DNA from 4 places in the Micromonospora sp. RTP1Z1 genome. Region 2 is predicted to be linked to each of the others. Evidence: riboswitches for the same ligand, from Rfam matches in the RefSeq annotation. Region 2 holds a riboswitch; each other region holds the start of a gene.
What was found. A riboswitch is a leader RNA that binds a small molecule or an ion and turns the genes downstream of it on or off. The one in region 2 is predicted to bind cyclic di-AMP.

Region 1 (4,201 bases), on a different contig from region 2:
TCAATGTATGAAATCCGTATCACGTAAATCTTGACGTATCTTTGGCTGCGTGTGACGGTTGGTGGCGAGGCGGCCTGCGCCGCCGGCCCGGCTGACCAGGTCGTTCCGCGCGAGGACGAGGTGAGGGAATTGACCCCGACCACTCCCGAGCAGGCGCTCGTCGAGCTGAACGCCGGAAACCGACGTTTCGTCACCGGCGTTCCGCGCCACCCCAACCAGGACGCCGGCCACCGCGCGGCGGTCGCCGACGGTCAGCACCCCTTCGCGGTGATCGTCGGCTGCTCCGACTCCCGCCTCGCCGCGGAGATCATCTTCGATCGCGGTCTGGGCGACCTCTTCGTGGTCCGGACCGCCGGCCACACGGTCGGTCCCGAGGTGCTCGGCAGCGTCGAGTACGCCGTTACGGTGCTCGGCACGCCGTTGGTGCTGGTGCTCGGGCACGACTCCTGCGGCGCAGTGCAGGCCGCCCGGGAGGCGGTCACCACCGGCCGGCTCCCCGCCGGGCACCTCGGCGCGTTGATCGACGCCGTGGTGCCCAGCCTGCGCCGGGCCGCGGCGCAGGGCGTAGAGGAGATCGACGGCATCGTGGACATCCACATCGCGCAGACCGTCGAGGCGCTGCTGGCCAATTCCGCCGTCCTGGCCAGCGAGGTGGCCGCCGGGCGGTGCGCGGTGGTCGGCATGTCGTACCAGCTCAGCGCCGGTCAGGTGCGGACGGTGACCACGGTCCCGGCGGGTGCGGTGACTCTGCCGCCGCCCGCGCAGCCCGGCCGCGCCGCGCGTGCCGCCGTCGGCGGCTGACCCCGACCACCCACGACAACGGCCGAAGGGCCGCCCCGCGGGTCGCGGGGCGGCCCCTCGGCCGGGGTACGTCGTCGGTCAGAGCAGCGACATGTGCACGTGGTCGGTGTGGTTGGAGGGCCCGCTGTAGGACTTCCAGCCGGTCGCCGGGAACCAGATCTGCCGGTTCCAGATCACGTAGTAGATGCCGAGCTGGTCCGCGTTGCGGATCAGGAAGGCGGCGACGTTGTTGCCGTACATCCGGGTGTCGTTGTTGTGCCAGGGGGCGAACCCGCTGTTCTGCAACGACCAGTCACAGGCCCGGCCCTTCGGGTGCTCCCACGGCCCGCCGGACCGGTAACAGCCGACGAAGCGGTTGAAGCCCGCCCGCTTGACCTCCTTGTACGCGTGCAGTGTGCGCGGCGTGATGCAGCCGGAGGTGGTGGGGTCGTTCTCGCTGCAGGACTCGGGCTTCCAGTCCCCGTCCGCGGTGCGACCGGGACCGATCCGGGCGACCGGTGAGGTGGCCGAGACCAGACCGCCAGTGAAGCCCTTCCCGCCGACCAGGGCGAGCGCCTTCTCCGTCTCGACCTTCTCCCGGGCCATCGCGTTCGTCAGCGTCTGCTGCGCGCGCACCTCGGCGTCGAGCGCCAGCTTGGCCTGCTCGGCGCGGGTCTTGATCGTGTTGACCTCGGCGAGTTTCTGCGCGTTGACCATGTTCAGCTCGTCGAGCGCGGCGGCCCGCCGGACGAACGAGTCCGGGGTGTTGCTCTCCAGCAGCATGGCGACCGCGCCGATCCGGCCGGTCCGGTACGACTGCGCCGCGATCTGGGTCACCTGTGGGCGCAGGGCGTCCAGTTGGCTCTGCGCCCCGCGTACCTCCGCGGCGCGCTGGAGCTGGCGTTGCTTCGACTTCGCCAGCTTGGTCTTCGCCTGGACGTAGTTGCGGTTGGCGGCCTCGATGGCGTCGGTGATGAGCGGCTTCTCGGCGTCCTCCTCGTGCCCCGAGGGGGTGGGAGGTGTCGTCGGCGCCGCGATCGCCGGGGCGGGGCCGACGACGATGGCGAACGCGGTGAGCACGGCCACCACGGGTGTCAACCAGCGGCGCAGAGGTGCCGTCACAGTGTTCCCTTCCATCGACCGCCGACCGAGTTAGCTGACGGGTTCGGGACGGAAGTGGCCCCTACCGCTCGCGCGGATTCACCCCATGTACCTGGTTCCCCGGCTCGCCGTGCGGCGATTGGGCGGCGGTACCGCAGGCGCCGCTGCGCGCCTTCGGCGGTGACCGGCAGCGAGGTTACCCGAGAGTGCTCCCGAGGATCTACGTCCGGAAGCCGACTAAAAGTGGTAATCCGGCGTGCCGCTCCGTGACCAGCATCGCGTTTGGCGCGGGCGGTCACGCTGCGCAGTTTCACCATGCGGTGTCCGTGCTCCTTTCCGGTCCGGCCCAGCCGTCGGGGGCGCCCGGTGCGGCGCCGGTGCGTCGTGCGCTGAGCGCCGCAAGCGCGGCGGCGGGTTCCGCGCGGGGACGGGACGCCGGCGCGGCGGACCCCGCCGCCGCGCCCCGACCGGCGGTGGTCACCAGGGCGGCCAGACCGGTGGTGAGGGGGACGGCGGCGATCAGCCCGATCGTGGCCACCGCGCTGCGGACGATCTCCTGCGCCATGAACTCGCTGGTGAGGATCTCGCTCACCGCTCGCGAGTCGGCGACGAGCAGGAGCAGCAACGGCAGCGAGGCGCCCGCGTACGCCAGCACGATGGTGTTGACCGTGGAGGCGATGTGCGCCCGGCCGACCCGGGTGGCCGCCCGGTACAGCTGCAACCGGGACAGCCCCGGGTTCGCGTGCGCCAGTTCGGTGACGGTGGCCGCCTGGGTGACCGTCACGTCGTCCAGCACGCCCAGCGAGCCGATGACGATGCCGGCCAGCAGCAGCCCGTGCAGGTCGACGTCGTGCTGGAACATCGACAGGGTGGTGGCGTCCTCGCTGCCGAACCCGGTCAGGTGGGTGGCCGCGGTGGCGAGCGTGCCGAGAATGCCGGTCAGCACCAGGCTGCCGAGGGTGCCGAGGACCGCCACCGAGGTCTGCGCGGTGATCCCGTGGGTCAGGTACAGCACCACGAACATGATCAGCGCCGAGCCGACGATCGCCACCAGCAGCGGCGGCTGGCCGGCGCCGATCCCCGGCAGCACGAAGCCGAGCAGGATCGCGAAGCTCGCGGCCAGGCCGCCCAGCGCGGCCAGCCCCCGCCAGCGGCCGAATGCGACGATGGCGACGGCGAAGAGCGCCGCCAGCCAGATCAGCGGCTTGCCCCGCTGGTGCTCGGCGATGTTGTAGCTCTTCGTGGCGGGATCGGCCGGATCCACCAACTCCACCAGGATGATCCGGTCGCCGACCTCGACCGTGGGCGCGCCGGGGCCGGCGGGGATCGGCGTCTCCACCTGGCGGCCGGCGTCCGGGCCCTGTTCGACCGCGACGCCGACCCTGCCGCAGGGCCCGGTCGAGCCGCCCGGGGTGCCCTCCGGCACCTCCGCCGCAGGCGGGCACGGCTCGGTCACCACCCGGCTCACCGTGCCGTGGTACCGCGGCACGTCCGCGGCCCGGTCCGGTGCCGGGGTGTCCCGGGGCCAGAGCACCAGGGCGGCGAGCACGGTGAGGACGAACAGCGGGACCACCGTCCCGACGAGGATCCGTCGTACCCGCGGCGGGGCGGACGGAGCGGGACCGCTGTGGTCGGCGCCCATGGTGTGTCTCCCAACGATGCTCACGGCGGAGTACGTGTCCCCGGGCCGGTCGGTTCACCGGACCGGCGGGGGGCGCCCGCGGCGCGGCGGTCGCCGCGGCCGTCGTCGGGAATGCTAGTCAGCCGCGCTTCATCAGCCGGCCGACGGCGGCCATCATCTCGCTGGCCATCTCGTCGGCCCGGCCCTCGGCGGCGCCCTCGTGCATGCAGTGCCGGGCGTGGCCGTCGAGCAGGCCGAGCGCCACCTTGTCGAGGGCGGCCTGGATGGCGGAGATCTGGGTGAGCACGTCGATGCAGTAGCGGTCGTCGTCGACCATCTTCTCGATGCCGCGGACCTGGCCCTCGATGCGGCGGAGCCGTGCGAGGAGCTGGTCCTTGCTGGCGGTGTAGCCCCGGGTCGGGGTCGTCGGTGCGGTCATGACGCCCAGGATAGCGTACCCCTCGGGGGTATGGTACGGTGCTGATCTGCTGATACCCCAAGGGGGTACCGGTAATGCGAGATAGCATGGGACCGGCGGAAGGGGAGTTGCGATGGTCACCACCACCTACCAGGTGCAGGGCATGACCTGCGGGCACTGCGTCAACTCGGTGAGCGCCGAGGTCGGCGCGATCCCGGGCGTCAGCGACGTCCAGGTCGACCTGGCCTCCGGCCGGGTCAGCGTCACCAGCGAGAGCCCGT
Region 2 (4,201 bases):
TATCTCACGTCGACCGGCGGGTGCCATCGGGAATGCCGGGCGGCTCCGCGCCGGCGGCCCTCACACCTGCCCGGCGTAGTAGCCGTACCGGGCCAGACGTGCCCGGCCGGCGCTGGCGGAGGCGTCGGGCGGTCGGACTCGTCCCACAGGCTCCGGTCGGTCAGCCGACCCCCGGATCCGGGGTGGCGGTGACGGCGAGGGTGCTCGCGCCGCCGGCCTCGACCACCTCGCGCTGCTCCTCGACGGCCTTCGCGCGGCTGCCGGGCTCGGCGCGTTCGGCGGCGACCAGCTCCCGCACGGCGGGCGCGACCTCCTGCGCGAAGAGCTGGACGGCGGTGGGGTCGTCGGCGCCGAGGATGAACGCGGACGTGCCGTGATCGAGGGCGAGACCGGCCAGCTCCTCCACCCACTGCTCCGGTGGCCCGACGAGGAAGCCGGAGGGGGACGGGGTGAACCGTCCGGAGAGGTTGAGCAGCCGCCGGACCGACCGGGGATCCCGCCTGGCCGCCTCCGCGCCCTCGTCGACCAGCGCGTTGAGCTCGGCCAGCTCCGCGGGGCCTTTGGGCAGGTACGCCAGCGACGGCAGCCAGCCGTCCGCCGCCCGCCCGACCAGCCGCAGCATCCGCGGCTTGTACGCGCCGACCCAGATCCCCACCTCGTGCGCCGGCGCGGGCCCGCGCTTCGCGCCGACCACCCGGTAGTGCTCCCCGTCGACGCGGACCATGCCCCGCCGGTCGGCGGCCCAGACCTCCCGGATGACGCGGATCGCCTCGTCCAGCGCGTCCACCGCCTGGCCGGGCGTGAGCCGGCGTCCCCCGGCGGCCTCGATCGCCTCCCAGAACGCGCCGGCGCCGAGGCCCAGCTCGACCCGACCGCCGGTGAGCAGGTCCAGGCTGGCCACGCTGCGGGCCAGCACCACCGGCTGGCGCAGCGGCAGGTTCAGCACGTTGCCGGCGAGCCGGATCCGATTGGTCGCCGCCGCCAGGTACGACATCAGCGTCCAGGTGTCCAAATGGCCCGGCTGGTACGGGTGGTCCTGGAAGGTGGCGAGGTCCAGCCCGACCTGCTCGCAGAGCTTGGCGAGGGCGACCACCCCCGCCGGGTCCTCGGCGGTGGGCGTGAGGAAGCCGCCGAAGATGAGCTCGTGCCCGTAGTCCGCCATTGTCCGCCCCGCCAGCTGTTCCGATCCCATGCCGCGTGTCGGTGAACCCGCCGCCGACCCCAGTCACCGTAACCTGGGGCGGCAGGGGACGTGCAGCGGTGGCGGTGAATCGGCAGGACCCTGTGCAGCTCCGGCCATCCAGCGATGTTAATCGATATCTGGGAGGCGCGTGCTCGCCACCGCCAAGCACTTGCAGGGCACCCGGGCCGCGGTCGGTCCGACCACGACGGTCACCTACCGCCGGCGCGGCACTGGCATCGACCGCAGCTACCGGGTCGCGATCGCGGTGGTCGGCGAGACCCCGTACGCGGAGGGACGGGGCGACCGGACCGGCAGCATGAGCCTGGACCGGGAGGACCTACGGACGATCTCGACGCTGCGCAACGCGGGCATGCCGGTGATCGTGGTCCTGGTCTCCGGCCGCCCGCTGGACATCGCCGCCGACCTGCCCCGCTGGGACGCGCTGCTGGCGTCCTGGTTGCCCGGTACCGAGGGCGGCGGGGTCGCCGACGTCCTCTTCGGCGTCACCAAGCCGACCGGCAAACCGCCGGTGACCTGGATGAACTCGGTCAGCCAGCAGCCCGTCGACCCGGTACTGAAGGAGCCTGTGGAGGCCGTCGGGCACCGGCGGGCGGGCTCCCTATTGCACCTTGGGGCATCTCGCAACTCGGAATCCCGCGCCTTCGCTCGGCCGGGTGAAGAACTTCACAAGAAGTGGGCGATCGTCCGAAACCGTTCCTAACGTCGTATGTGTTCGCGATCGCGGACACCACGGGCCGGCAACGCCTAATCCCGCCGCCGGCCCGGTGGTACCTGGACCTCAGGCGGGAGCGGGGGACCCACATGTTCCTCGGTGCTCGACACCTCGGGGTGAAGCCGCCAACCGGCGGCCGGGCTCCTCGGCCCGAACCCGACAGCTCACCTCGTCGGCGTGGAGGAAACCAAACATGGCAACTGAACACACCGCACGACACCGCCGGACCAGCCAGCGTCGGATCGCCGTAGGGGCGCTCGTCGTCGGCGCGGCCACCGGCGCCGCCGCGATCCTCGGCCCGGTCACTCCGGCCAGCGCGGCCAGCGTGAACTGGGACGCCGTCGCCCAGTGCGAGTCCGGCGGCAACTGGCACATCAACACCGGCAACGGCTACTACGGCGGCCTGCAGTTCTCCAAGAGCACCTGGAGCGGCTACGGCGGCCAGAAGTACGCCAGCCGGGCCGACCTGGCCAGCCGCGGCGAGCAGATCGCCATCGCCGAGAAGGTCCTCGACGGGCAGGGCATCGGCGCCTGGCCGGTCTGCGGCAAGAAGGGCGGCTCGACCAAGCACTACTCGTCCAAGTCGGACTCCCGAACGACCAAGAAGTCCCGCTCGGACTCCGGCTCGAAGTCGAAGGCCGCCTCGTCGGAGCGGTCCTCGCGCGGCGACCAGCCGGCCACCCGCAGCCACCGGCGTACCGCGCCGGCCGTCGGCGGCTCGGGCACCTACCTGGTGAAGCCGGGCGACACGCTGTCGATGATCGCCGACGTGAAGGACCTGGCCGGTGGCTGGCACGCGCTGTACGAGCGCAACAAGCGCGTGGTCGGCGACAACCCGGGCCTCATCTTCCCGGGTCAGCAGCTGCGCCTGCGCTGACGTACCACCGGGGAACGCCCGGCCGGTGCGCCGGCCGGGCGTTCCCCGTCCGGCACTTGCGTGGACCTTGCGACGGTGCGTGCGGCGGGCCGGGTCGCGGATTGCTATCGTCACGGTGCTCTGAAGGACGTGAAGAAAGCGCGGCTATGACCAACGAACCGTTCACCGCAGCCGCGACCCTCGATGAGTTCCTGACCCGGACGCAGCAGGCGTTGTCCGTCATGCGCTCCCGGCCCGCCGCGCACGCCGACGACGATGCGGACGAACTGCTCCGCGCCGACGGCACGGCGGCCGACGGGCTGGTGCGGGCCGTGGTGGTCCAGGGTGGGCGGCTGGAGTCCGTCACCGTCGACCCGGGGCTGTCGGCGCAGGGCATCGAGGCGGTCTGCGCGCACATCGTGGTGGCCGTCAACGCCGCCCTCGCCGACCTCGAGGCCCAGGTCAGCGCTTCGGCGCAGGCCGACGTGGACGCCCTGGCCGCCCGGCTGGGCGGTCTTCAGGAGCAGTCGAGGCGGCAGGTGGAGCTGTTCAGCCAGGCGATGGAGAGTGCCGCCGCCCGGTTGGGCGGCGGCCGGACGGGCTGACCCGCGTCGGTCGGTCGGCCGGCGTGCGTCGGGTCGGCGAAATGTCGGTGCCCCCCGTTCACGATCCTGGCATGGAGAAACCGCGGATCGTGACGGCCGAGCAGTGGCGGCAGGAGCGCAACGAGCTGCTCGAGGCCGAGAAGGAAGCCACCCGGGCGCTGGACGCGCTCGCCGCGCGGCGTCGCCGCCTGCCAATGGTCAGGTTCGCCAACGGGTCTACCGCACCCAGGCGCGGGGGGTGGACCGCCTGCAGTTCGTCAACAACGTCCTCGACCTCGCCCCGTACGGCCGCCAGGAGGACTGGGAGGAGACTCCCCGCCCGGCTGGCCGCAGCACACCACCTACGGCTGACACGGCGCAGCGGCCGGTCGTCGGGAGGACGACGACCGGCCGCTGCGTCTTCGGTCAGCTCAGGGTGAGCGCGGTGTCGTCGACGACGAAGGAGGTCTGCAGGGAGCTGTCCTCCACGCCGCTGAACGAGATGGTGGCGGTGGTGCCGGCCAGCGACGAGACGTCGAAGGACTTCAGGACGTAGCCGGCGGCGGCGTTCACGTTGGAGTACGTCGCCAGGGTGGTGCTGCCGGCCTTGACGGTCAGCTTGTCGTACGCGGTCGAGCCGGACTCGGCCGTGTCGATGTGCAGGTAGAAGGAGAGCGTGGCCCGGCATCCGGCCGGGATGCTCACCGACTGCGACAGCGTGTCGGTGTGGGTCGTGCCGTACCCGTCGAGCCACGCCTTGTACGAACCGCCGTGCGCGGCCTGGCCGGTCGAGTTGGTGATGACGCCCGAGGTGGCGGTCCAGCTCACCGCGCCGGACTCGAAGC
Region 3 (4,201 bases), on a different contig from region 2:
ACGGGCGAGTGGAGGTGCTCGCGTGAGCCTGTCGATCGTGAAGTCGATGCTGCCGGGTGGTGTCATCCAGATCGCCCCGCGAGGTGAGATCGACGTCGACACCGCCTACGAGGTCCGCGAGGCGATCGCGGAGGTGCTCGCGAAGAGCCGTCCGTCCCGCATCGAGCTGAACATGCGGTTGGTCAACTTCATCGACTCCGTGGGCATCAGCGCGATGGTCGCCGGTTTCCAGACCGCCGAGGTCAGCGGCGTGAAGCTGATCGTGACCGAGCCCAGCCGGTTCGTGCATCGGCAGCTCTGGGTCACCGGCCTGCTCGGCCTCTTCGGCGCCCCGGAGCCCTACTTCGCCGGCACCGCGACCCGCGAGGTGCTCCCCGGCGCCTGAGCGCTCCGACCGGTCATTGTCCTGCCGGGGCTCCTGGATTCCCGCCAGCTCCGCGTCATGCGGGGCGTTGCCAGCCCGCCCGCCGTACGGGACGATCGTGCGGACCGCCGACGGCGAGGGGGACGGTGTGCTCAGCCGCGACACGTTCAGCTACACCGTGCAGGCGCGTTGCACGCGGGCCGAGGCGCTCGCGCTCCTCGGCGACCTGACCCGCCAGGGCGAGCTGCACCCGCTGATCGTCGGCGTGCGCCGGCTGCCACCCCGCCCGGGCGCGCTGGCCAGCTACGCGATCACCGACCGGCTGGCGGTCGGGCCGCTGCGTTTCCCGGTCACCTACCGGGCGGACGTGCTGATCGCAAGCGAGGACGAGGTGGTGACGGTGGCCCGGCAGCGTCCGGCGACCACCGTGCGCAACCACACCCGGTTGCGGGACGAGCCGGGCGGCGTGACGCGGATCGACGTCGAGATCACCCTCTCCGCGCCGGCGCCCCTGTTCGGGTACGCCTTCCGGCAGGCTCGGGCGGCCCACCTCGGGCTCGCCAGCCGGCTCGGCGCGGCGCTGGACCGCGGTCCGGACGCACCCGCCACGACCTGACCGGTGGCCGGTCAGGAGCGGTGTGCGGCGGCCACCGGGTGGCGCCGGGCCGGGGTGCCGGGGCGGCGCAGCCGGCCCCACGGCTTGTAGGTGGAGAGCACGGTGGCGACGAGCAGCAGCGTGCTGGAGACCGCGGGGGCGACGACCAGGTCCACCCGGTAGTGGGCGGAGGCCGCGGCGCCCAGCTCGCCGAGCTGCCGGATCCGGGGCGTCAGCAGCAGCAGGACCAGACCGAGCAGCACCGTGGTGAGCACGAACTTGACCAGCACCCAGCGCCAGCGCAGCAGCCCCCACGGGGTGAGCAGGGAGCTCGCCACGCCGACCAGCCAGACGGCGACGCTCAGCGGCGCGAAGAGGTACGTGACGATCAGCGCCGCGGTGGGGTAGACCACCGCGGCGTCGGCGCCGCGCAGCCCGGCGACGCCGAGGGTGAGCAGCACCAGGTCCGCGCCGAGCCAGCCCAGCGAGGTGACCAGGTGCAGGGTCAGCAGGGCCTTGCGGGCGGCGGGGGATAGTCGGCTCATGCCCACGATGCTGGTCGGGCGGTCCGGCCCCGTCGTGGGGCCCTCGGCGACATCTGGCGTAGGTCGGTGGGCGTAGGGGGGGTGACCCGTGGGGCGGCGGGGCACCCCCGCCGCTCAGTAGACGGACAGGTGCACGTGGTTGGTGTGGTCGCTGGACGGGTCGCCGTTGCCGCCGCTGTACGCCTTCCAGCCGCTGCTCGGCAGCCAGATCTGCTTGAACCAGATCACGTAGAGCACGGCCAGCGCGTCGGAGTTGCGGATGAAGTACGCCGCCAGGTTGGTGCCGTACGTCCGGTCGCCGCCGCTGGCGACCCCGCCGAAGCCGTCCTTCTGCGCGGCGAAGTCGCACGCCCGTCCCTTCGGGTGCTCACCGGAGCCGCTGGGCCGGTGGCAGGAGACGTACCGGGTGAACCCGGCGGCCTTGGCTTCCTGCAGCGCGTGCAGCGTACGCGGGGTGATGCAGCCGTCGGCCGGGGTCGGGTCGTTGATGCTGCACGACTCGGGCGGCCAGGAGCCGTCGGAGTTGCGCGGCGCCGGGTCGGCGTTCGCGGTGGACGTACCCCGGACGGTGCCGCCGCTGGTGCCGCTGTTGCCGCTGCCGGCGCGGTCGTTCGCCACCTCCAGCGCGCGTTCGGCCTGCTGCTTGCGCTTGGCCATCACCGCGACCTGCTTGCGCTGTTCCTGGACCGCGGCGTTCAGCGCCGTGCGGGTCTGCGTCGCCCGGTCCCGGGTCTCGAGCAGGTCGCGCAGCGCCCGGTCCTCGTGGGCGGCCACCTGGCCCAGCGCGGCGGCGCGGTCCATGAAGCCTTCCGGGCTGGCGCTGTTGAGCAGCGCCGCCGCGGTGCCGAGCCGTCCGGTCCGGTACGCGACTCCGGCGATCTCGCCGACCTTGGTGTCGCGGACGCTCAGCTCGCCGTTGATCGTGGTGAGCTGGTCGGTGAGCTGCTTCTGCCGGCCGACCGAGTGGGCCAGCGCCGCCTTCGCCTCGAGCCAGCCCTTGCTGGCCGCGTCGAGCTGGGCGCGTAGCGCCGGGGTGCCGCCCTCGTCGTCGCCGGGGGCGGCGGCGAGCATGCCGGCCCGGGGCGCCGCGCCGGCGGGGCCGACCGGCAGGGTCGCGACGCCGAGCGCGAGCGTCGCCACGAGCAGGGCCGCCAATCGGGCGGCCGTCCGTCTTACAGGTGCCACTGCTGGCATTCAGGTTTCCTTCCGTCAGCCGCCGACCGGGTTAGCTGACGGGTTCGGGACGGAAGATCCCTACCGCTGGCGCGGATGCACCCCACGAACATGGTTCCCCGGTTCGCCGCGGGCGGCGATTAGGCGGCGGCCACCGCAGGCGCCGGAGGGCGCCGCCCGGCGGAGGCCGGGGCCGAGCTTACCGGTGGTGCCCCGGCCCGGCCCGTTCAGCGAGGGCCGCGACCTGGGACAAAACCGGCATAGGGACACAATACCCTCACTGATTTAAGGTTGTCCTCATTACCACTCGACTGCACCACAGGCACCGGGTGACGCTCCGGGTTCGATCTGCAACGTGGCGTGATCGATCCGGAAGTCCTCGTGCAGGGCGGCCCGGGCGGCGGCCAGCACCTCGCCCACCTCGGCACCGGGCGCCATGGTCAGGTGCGCCGAGGCCACCTCCATGCCGGAGGTCAGCGTCCAGACGTGCAGGTCGTGCACCTCGGCGACGCCGGGCACCGCGGCCAGCCGGTCGTGCACCGCCGTCACCTGGAGGTGCTCCGGGGCGGCCTGCACCAGGATGCGCAGCGCGGCCCGCCCCAGCCGCCAGGTGCGGGGCAGGATGAACAGCCCGATCGCGACGGCGACCAGGGGGTCCGCCCACCACCAGTCGGTGAGCGCGATGACCAGCGCGGCGCCGATCACCCCGAGCGAGCCGAGCAGATCGCCCAGCACCTCCAGGTACGCCCCGCGCAGGTTGATGCTCTCCTGCGCCCCGGTGCGCAGCAGGGCGAAGGCGGCGAGGTTGGCCAGCAGGCCGAGCACCGCCACCGCGAGCATGGGACCGGCCAGCACCTCCGGCGGCTCGCCGAACCGGCGTACCGCCTCGATCAGCACGTAGACCGCGACGGCGCCGAGCAGCACGGCGTTGGCCAGCGCGGCCAGCACCTCCAGCCGGTAGAGCCCGAAGGTCCGCTGCGGGTCGGTGTCGGCGCGCCGGGTGGCGGTGATCGCGGCGAGGGCCATGCCGATGCCCAGCACGTCGGTGAACATGTGCCCGGCGTCCGAGAGCAGGGCCAGCGAGCCGGTCGCGAACGCGGTGACCGCCTCGACCAGCATCAGGGCGGTGAGCAGCCCGAACGCGGCCCAGAGCCGACCCCGGTGGCGGTAGGCGGCATTGGTCACCGCCCCGCTGTGGTCATGACCTGCGCCCACGCCCACACCCTTCCGCCCTGGCCCCGGTCGAACCCAATATATGTTCACATCGCTATGTATGCAACTGAACGGCCGGCTTGCGCCCGCCCGCGGTCGACGCCCCGCTCAGCCCAGCGGGTCGACGGTGGTGAGTCGCTGCGTGGCCCGGGAGAGCGCCACGTAGAGGGTCCGCACGCCGGAGCCCGGATCCGCCCGGATCTCGCTCGGCGCGACCAGCACGACCCCGTCGTACTCCATGCCCTTGGCCTGCAGGCTCGTCACCACCTGGAGCCGGGACCCGCCCAGGCCGCCGAGCCAGCCGGCCACCTC
Region 4 (4,201 bases), on a different contig from region 2:
CGGCATCGCCTCCCCGCCGGCGGCGCCGCGTACCGCGGTGGTCCCGGTCTCCGGGGAGCGCGCCCCGGTCGGCCTCACCCCGGCGGCCCTCGGCTCGCGGGCCCCGCCGGCGCGCTGATCGAACGGCGGGCCGCGCCCGCAGCCGCTCTCCACGAACCTCACCCCCGCACCCGCCCGTCGGCGGCCCGGTGGCGCCCGTTCCGGTCGCGCCCCGCCGCGCCGGGGCGTGCGGACCCCTCCGCCACATCGCTCCCGTGAGGTGCCGACCATGCGAACCGTTCTCTACCAGTTCCTGATCGAGGTTCCGCAGGCCGCCGCCATCTGGTCGGCCCTGCTCCTGCTCCCCCTGGCCCTGCTCGCCGCGCTGGTCGCCCGTCCGGAGCGGGAGGCCACGTCCGACGCCGAGCCGGTTCCCGACCCGGCCGTCGAGGAGGCGGCCCGCCTCGCCGACCTGCGCCGGTACGCCGACGAGGTGGCGGTCGCCGCCGCCGGCGCCGCGCAGACCGCGCGTCGACGGCGGGAACAGTGGCTGCGGGCCCAGGGCGAGGTCGACCGGGCCTGGCGGGCGTACGACGAGGCGGAGAGCGCCGCCCGTCGGTTCGCCGGCGCCGCCGCGCTGCCCGCGCCGCGTACCCCGCGGACCCCGGCCGAGTACGCCGCCCGGGAGCGATGGCTGCACCACGCCGCGATGGTGGCGCACTGGCGGGGTGAGCTGTCGGCGCGGCAGCTCGCCGATGTCCTCGCGGACCGGCACGGGTGGGACCCGCGCCGGCACCCGGCGGAGCAGGAGATCGTCCTCGCCCGGGCGGTACGCGACGGCCGGCTGGCCGGCTACCGCACGGCGGCCGAGCGGGAGCAACGGGCCTGGCGGGACGCCGAGCTGGCGGCCGAGGCGGCCCGCGCCCTCACCGCCGAGGCGTACGCCGCCGCGGCGGCGCTGCGCCCCGGCCCGGCCCCGGTACGCCGCTCGGAGGCGGTGACCCAGACCCGCACCCCGGTGGTGGCCGGCACCGCCCCGACCGGCCCGGCGCGTTGGCGGCCGGCGCGGGTTGGCTGAATCGTGACCTCAAATTCGGTGAGCCGGGTCACCCGATCCGGGAAACGGTCATCCGGAGCAGCTCGGGCCACCGACCCCCGCAATTCCGGGTCGCTCGCGACCCGATGTCCGATTGTCGCCCGACGGTTCCGTGATAACTGCTCGTCCCATTGAGTGACGTCAGTGACGTGCTGTTCCGGTCAGAGTAACGATGACCGAGGTTTAAGCAGGTGGGACGGCTTGGCAGGGCGGCTACCCATCGGTAGTCTCGTCGCGTCCGGTGCGGTTTTCGATCGCAAGAGGCGACGCCGCGCCGACCCGCTCAATCGTGATCTTACGAACCGGGGACCCAGTGCACGTCCGGGGTGAATCCGCGAGCCTCGGCCCGCGGTAGGGCGATCTTCCCGCCCGAATCCGTCAGCTAACCCGGTAGGCGGTGTCGGAAGGAGTTTCTTCCTCGTGCAACCCGATCCCATTCCCCGCTCGTCCCCCCGCCTCCACGGCGCCGCGGTGCCGTCGCTCGCCTGACCGGCGAGCCGATCCCGGCATCCGCCCTGCCGCCCGGTTGACCGGGCGCGCCCCCTACCCAGCGGCCCAGCCCGCCCACGATCCGTCGTCGCGCGTGAGTTCCTCCGCGCGTCGGGCTGGCGTGTGCCGCTCCCGCCCCCCGTGGAGGACCAACGTGAAGCATCACCTGAAGCGGCAGCTGCGGCGTCTCGCCACCGAGCGCCCGTACCAGATCGTCGCCGGCTCCGCCGCCGCGCTCGTGCTGGCCTCCGGCACCGGCGCCCTGCTCGCCAACACCGACGACGCGCCCGTCCGCGAGCAGACCACCACCGTCGCCGTCGCCGAGCTGGCCCCGCGCCTCGGCGAGGTGGCCACCCGTAACCAGCAGCGGATCGCCGCCTCCCCGTCGACCTCGCCCAGCCCCAAGCCGTCGGCGAAGGCGACCTCGGCCAAGCCGGACCCGGACCTGACCCGCAAGGCCGCGCCGAAGCCGCCGTCGACGAAGGTCCTGGACTACACCTACGAGGCGCAGACCGCCTACTGGAACTGCGGCCCGGCCGCGGTCCGGAACGCGCTCAGCGCGAGCGGCGTCGAGACCACCCAGGACGCGATGGTCGCCCCGCTCGGCGCCACCGAGAACGGCACCAACTCCGCCGAGGACACCACCCGCGGGCTCAACCAGATGGTCAAGGGCAACCCGTACCGGACGCACATGATCCCGGGTGCGGCCACCCCGGCCCAGATGGACGAGCTCCAGGCCGACGTGGTGAAGGCGATCACCGACGGGCGGGGCGTCGTCGCCAACATCGCGGGCGACGCCACCGACACCGACGGCGGCTGGCACTCCTTCCCGGGCGGCCACTACATCGCCGTGGTCGGCTACAAGAACGACGGTCGGACCGTGCGGATCGCCGACTCGGCGAACCCGTCGCTGCCGGGGTACTGGGTCAGCACCATCGACCTGGCGAACTGGATGGCCACCCGCGGCTACTCCGCCTGATCCACCCGCTCCACCCGTCGGGCCCCCGCGCACGAGCCCGACGTCGTATGCCCGACGGACCGGCCCGCCGTCGGCTCTCGCGCGTCGTGTCCGAGCGGTGGCACACTGCGCCGTATGGGCGACGAGACGGGTATCCGCCAGCTGTTGCTGCTGCACGGCCTCGGCGCCACCGGCGAGGTGTGGCTGCCCTGGGCGCCGCTGCTGGAGCGCCGGTGGGCGGGGCGTTGGCTCGCCCCCGACCTGGCCGGGCACGGGTGGTCGCCGCCGCTGCCGGCCTACACCTTCGCGGCACTGGCCCGCCGGGTGGTGGAGGGTCTGGGACCGGTCGCGGACCGGCTGGGGCCGCGGGACCGGCTCGTGGTGCTCGGGCACTCGCTCGGCGGGGTGGTGGCGTTGGCGCTGGCCGCGCGGCACCTCGGCCTGCCCGTCGACGCGGTGGTCGGGCTCGGCGTGAAGGCGGTCTGGTCTCCCGCCGAGCTGGACAAGGCCCGGGAACTGGCCGAGCGGCCGGTGACCTGGTTCGCCAGCCGGGACGAGGCCGCCCGCCGCTACCTGCGCGTCTCCGGCCTCGCCGGCCTCTTCGCCCCGGACCACCCGGTGGTCGACGCCGGGCTGCGCCGGGAGGACGGCCGTTGACGGCTGGCGATGGATCCGGCCGCGTTCGGGGTGGGGGAGCCGCCGCTGCCGGCCCTGCTCACGGCGACGGACGTGCCGGTGCTGCTGGCCCGGGGCGAGCAGGACCCGATGGTGACCGACGCTCAGCTCAAGGAGTTCGGCGTCCCGGTGGCCACCTTGCCCGGCGTCGGGCACAACGCCCACATCGAGGACCCGGAGGCCGTCCTCGCCCTCCTCGACCCGTTCCGCTGACGCCCGCCTCCCGGCGGGGTGCCGGTCAGGGCGTGGCGGACAGGGACGACTCGTCCTGGGCGACGGCGTCCGCGGCCCGGGGCGCCGGCAGGTTCCAGTCCGGTTCGAGCTGCCGGCGGGCGGCGTCGAGGAATGCCTCCGCGTACGAGTCGGCCGGGAAATCGCCCAGGTAGCGACTCCGGGTGGCCCAGCGGTCCCCCGCCTTCGGGTCGGTGTCGAGCAGTCGGGTCAGCACCTCGTCCACGTTGGACATGTCGCGGCGCAGCACGTAACCGGAACCGGCCAGCGGGAACCGCTCGACGAAGTGCTCGCCGTCGACGCCCATGTCGGTCACCGCGTACGGCTTGCCGGAGTAGAGGTAGTCGGAGATGACCCCGGAGACGTCCGAGACCAGCGCGTCGGAGCGGTTGACGCACTCGGTCAGGGTCAGCTCGCGGGCGGCCGCCGCGCCCCACAGGTGCGCCCGGCCGGTCTTCGCCCGGTCGGCGGCGAGCAGTTCCGTCAGCCGGGCCAACTGCCGGGCCGAGGTCGGGTTCTGCGCGGTGTACGGGTGGGTCCGCAGGATCACCGTGGCACCTCGGTCGAGCAGCCGACGGATCACCGTCTCGGCCACCGGCAGGGAGCAGTAGTTCGCGTCGGCGTGGTGCCCGGTCCAGGTCGGGGTGTAGAGGACCGTCGCGGCGGCCACGCCGCGCGCCGGCTCCCGGCGTACCTCGATCGCCTCCACCTGGGGGCGGCCGACCACGACGAACTTCTCCGCGGGGATCTCCACGCCGGCCCGGGCGTACCGG

Region 1: another riboswitch for cyclic di-AMP. It lies ahead of SLP03_RS11480 (hypothetical protein); the one in region 2 lies ahead of SLP03_RS10200 (transglycosylase family protein).
Region 3: another riboswitch for cyclic di-AMP. It lies ahead of SLP03_RS23445 (hypothetical protein); the one in region 2 lies ahead of SLP03_RS10200 (transglycosylase family protein).
Region 4: another riboswitch for cyclic di-AMP. It lies ahead of SLP03_RS00425 (C39 family peptidase); the one in region 2 lies ahead of SLP03_RS10200 (transglycosylase family protein).

What each region holds. Positions count from the first base shown of each region.
Region 1 is NZ_JAPFQV010000017.1:39,335-43,535, reverse strand. Features, by position in the region: gene SLP03_RS11485 (carbonic anhydrase) at 130-801, shown strand; gene SLP03_RS11480 (hypothetical protein) at 880-1,902, opposite strand; cyclic di-AMP (ydaO/yuaA leader) riboswitch at 1,906-2,037, opposite strand; gene SLP03_RS11475 (YibE/F family protein) at 2,192-3,523, opposite strand; gene SLP03_RS11470 (metal-sensitive transcriptional regulator) at 3,642-3,941, opposite strand; gene SLP03_RS11465 (copper ion binding protein) at 4,054-4,201, shown strand, end outside.
Region 2 is NZ_JAPFQV010000014.1:64,473-68,673, reverse strand. Features, by position in the region: gene SLP03_RS10210 (LLM class flavin-dependent oxidoreductase) at 161-1,192, opposite strand; gene SLP03_RS10205 (glycoside hydrolase family 3 C-terminal domain-containing protein) at 1,332-1,904, shown strand; cyclic di-AMP (ydaO/yuaA leader) riboswitch at 1,936-2,109, shown strand; gene SLP03_RS10200 (transglycosylase family protein) at 2,110-2,793, shown strand; gene SLP03_RS10195 (YbaB/EbfC family nucleoid-associated protein) at 2,940-3,377, shown strand; gene SLP03_RS10190 (DUF899 family protein) at 3,419-3,796, shown strand; gene SLP03_RS10185 (M4 family metallopeptidase) at 3,783-4,201, opposite strand, start outside.
Region 3 is NZ_JAPFQV010000054.1:2,662-6,862, forward strand. Features, by position in the region: gene SLP03_RS23430 (STAS domain-containing protein) at 47-385, shown strand; gene SLP03_RS23435 (SRPBCC family protein) at 483-980, shown strand; gene SLP03_RS23440 (hypothetical protein) at 992-1,504, opposite strand; gene SLP03_RS23445 (hypothetical protein) at 1,619-2,698, opposite strand; cyclic di-AMP (ydaO/yuaA leader) riboswitch at 2,703-2,834, opposite strand; gene SLP03_RS23450 (cation diffusion facilitator family transporter) at 2,978-3,892, opposite strand; gene SLP03_RS23455 (HelD family protein) at 3,998-4,201, opposite strand, start outside.
Region 4 is NZ_JAPFQV010000001.1:86,546-90,746, forward strand. Features, by position in the region: gene SLP03_RS00415 (hypothetical protein) at 1-118, shown strand, start outside; gene SLP03_RS00420 (hypothetical protein) at 269-1,057, shown strand; cyclic di-AMP (ydaO/yuaA leader) riboswitch at 1,346-1,487, shown strand; gene SLP03_RS00425 (C39 family peptidase) at 1,719-2,543, shown strand; gene SLP03_RS00430 (alpha/beta fold hydrolase) at 2,658-3,179, shown strand; gene SLP03_RS00435 (hypothetical protein) at 3,189-3,410, shown strand; gene SLP03_RS00440 (CDP-glycerol glycerophosphotransferase family protein) at 3,436-4,201, opposite strand, start outside.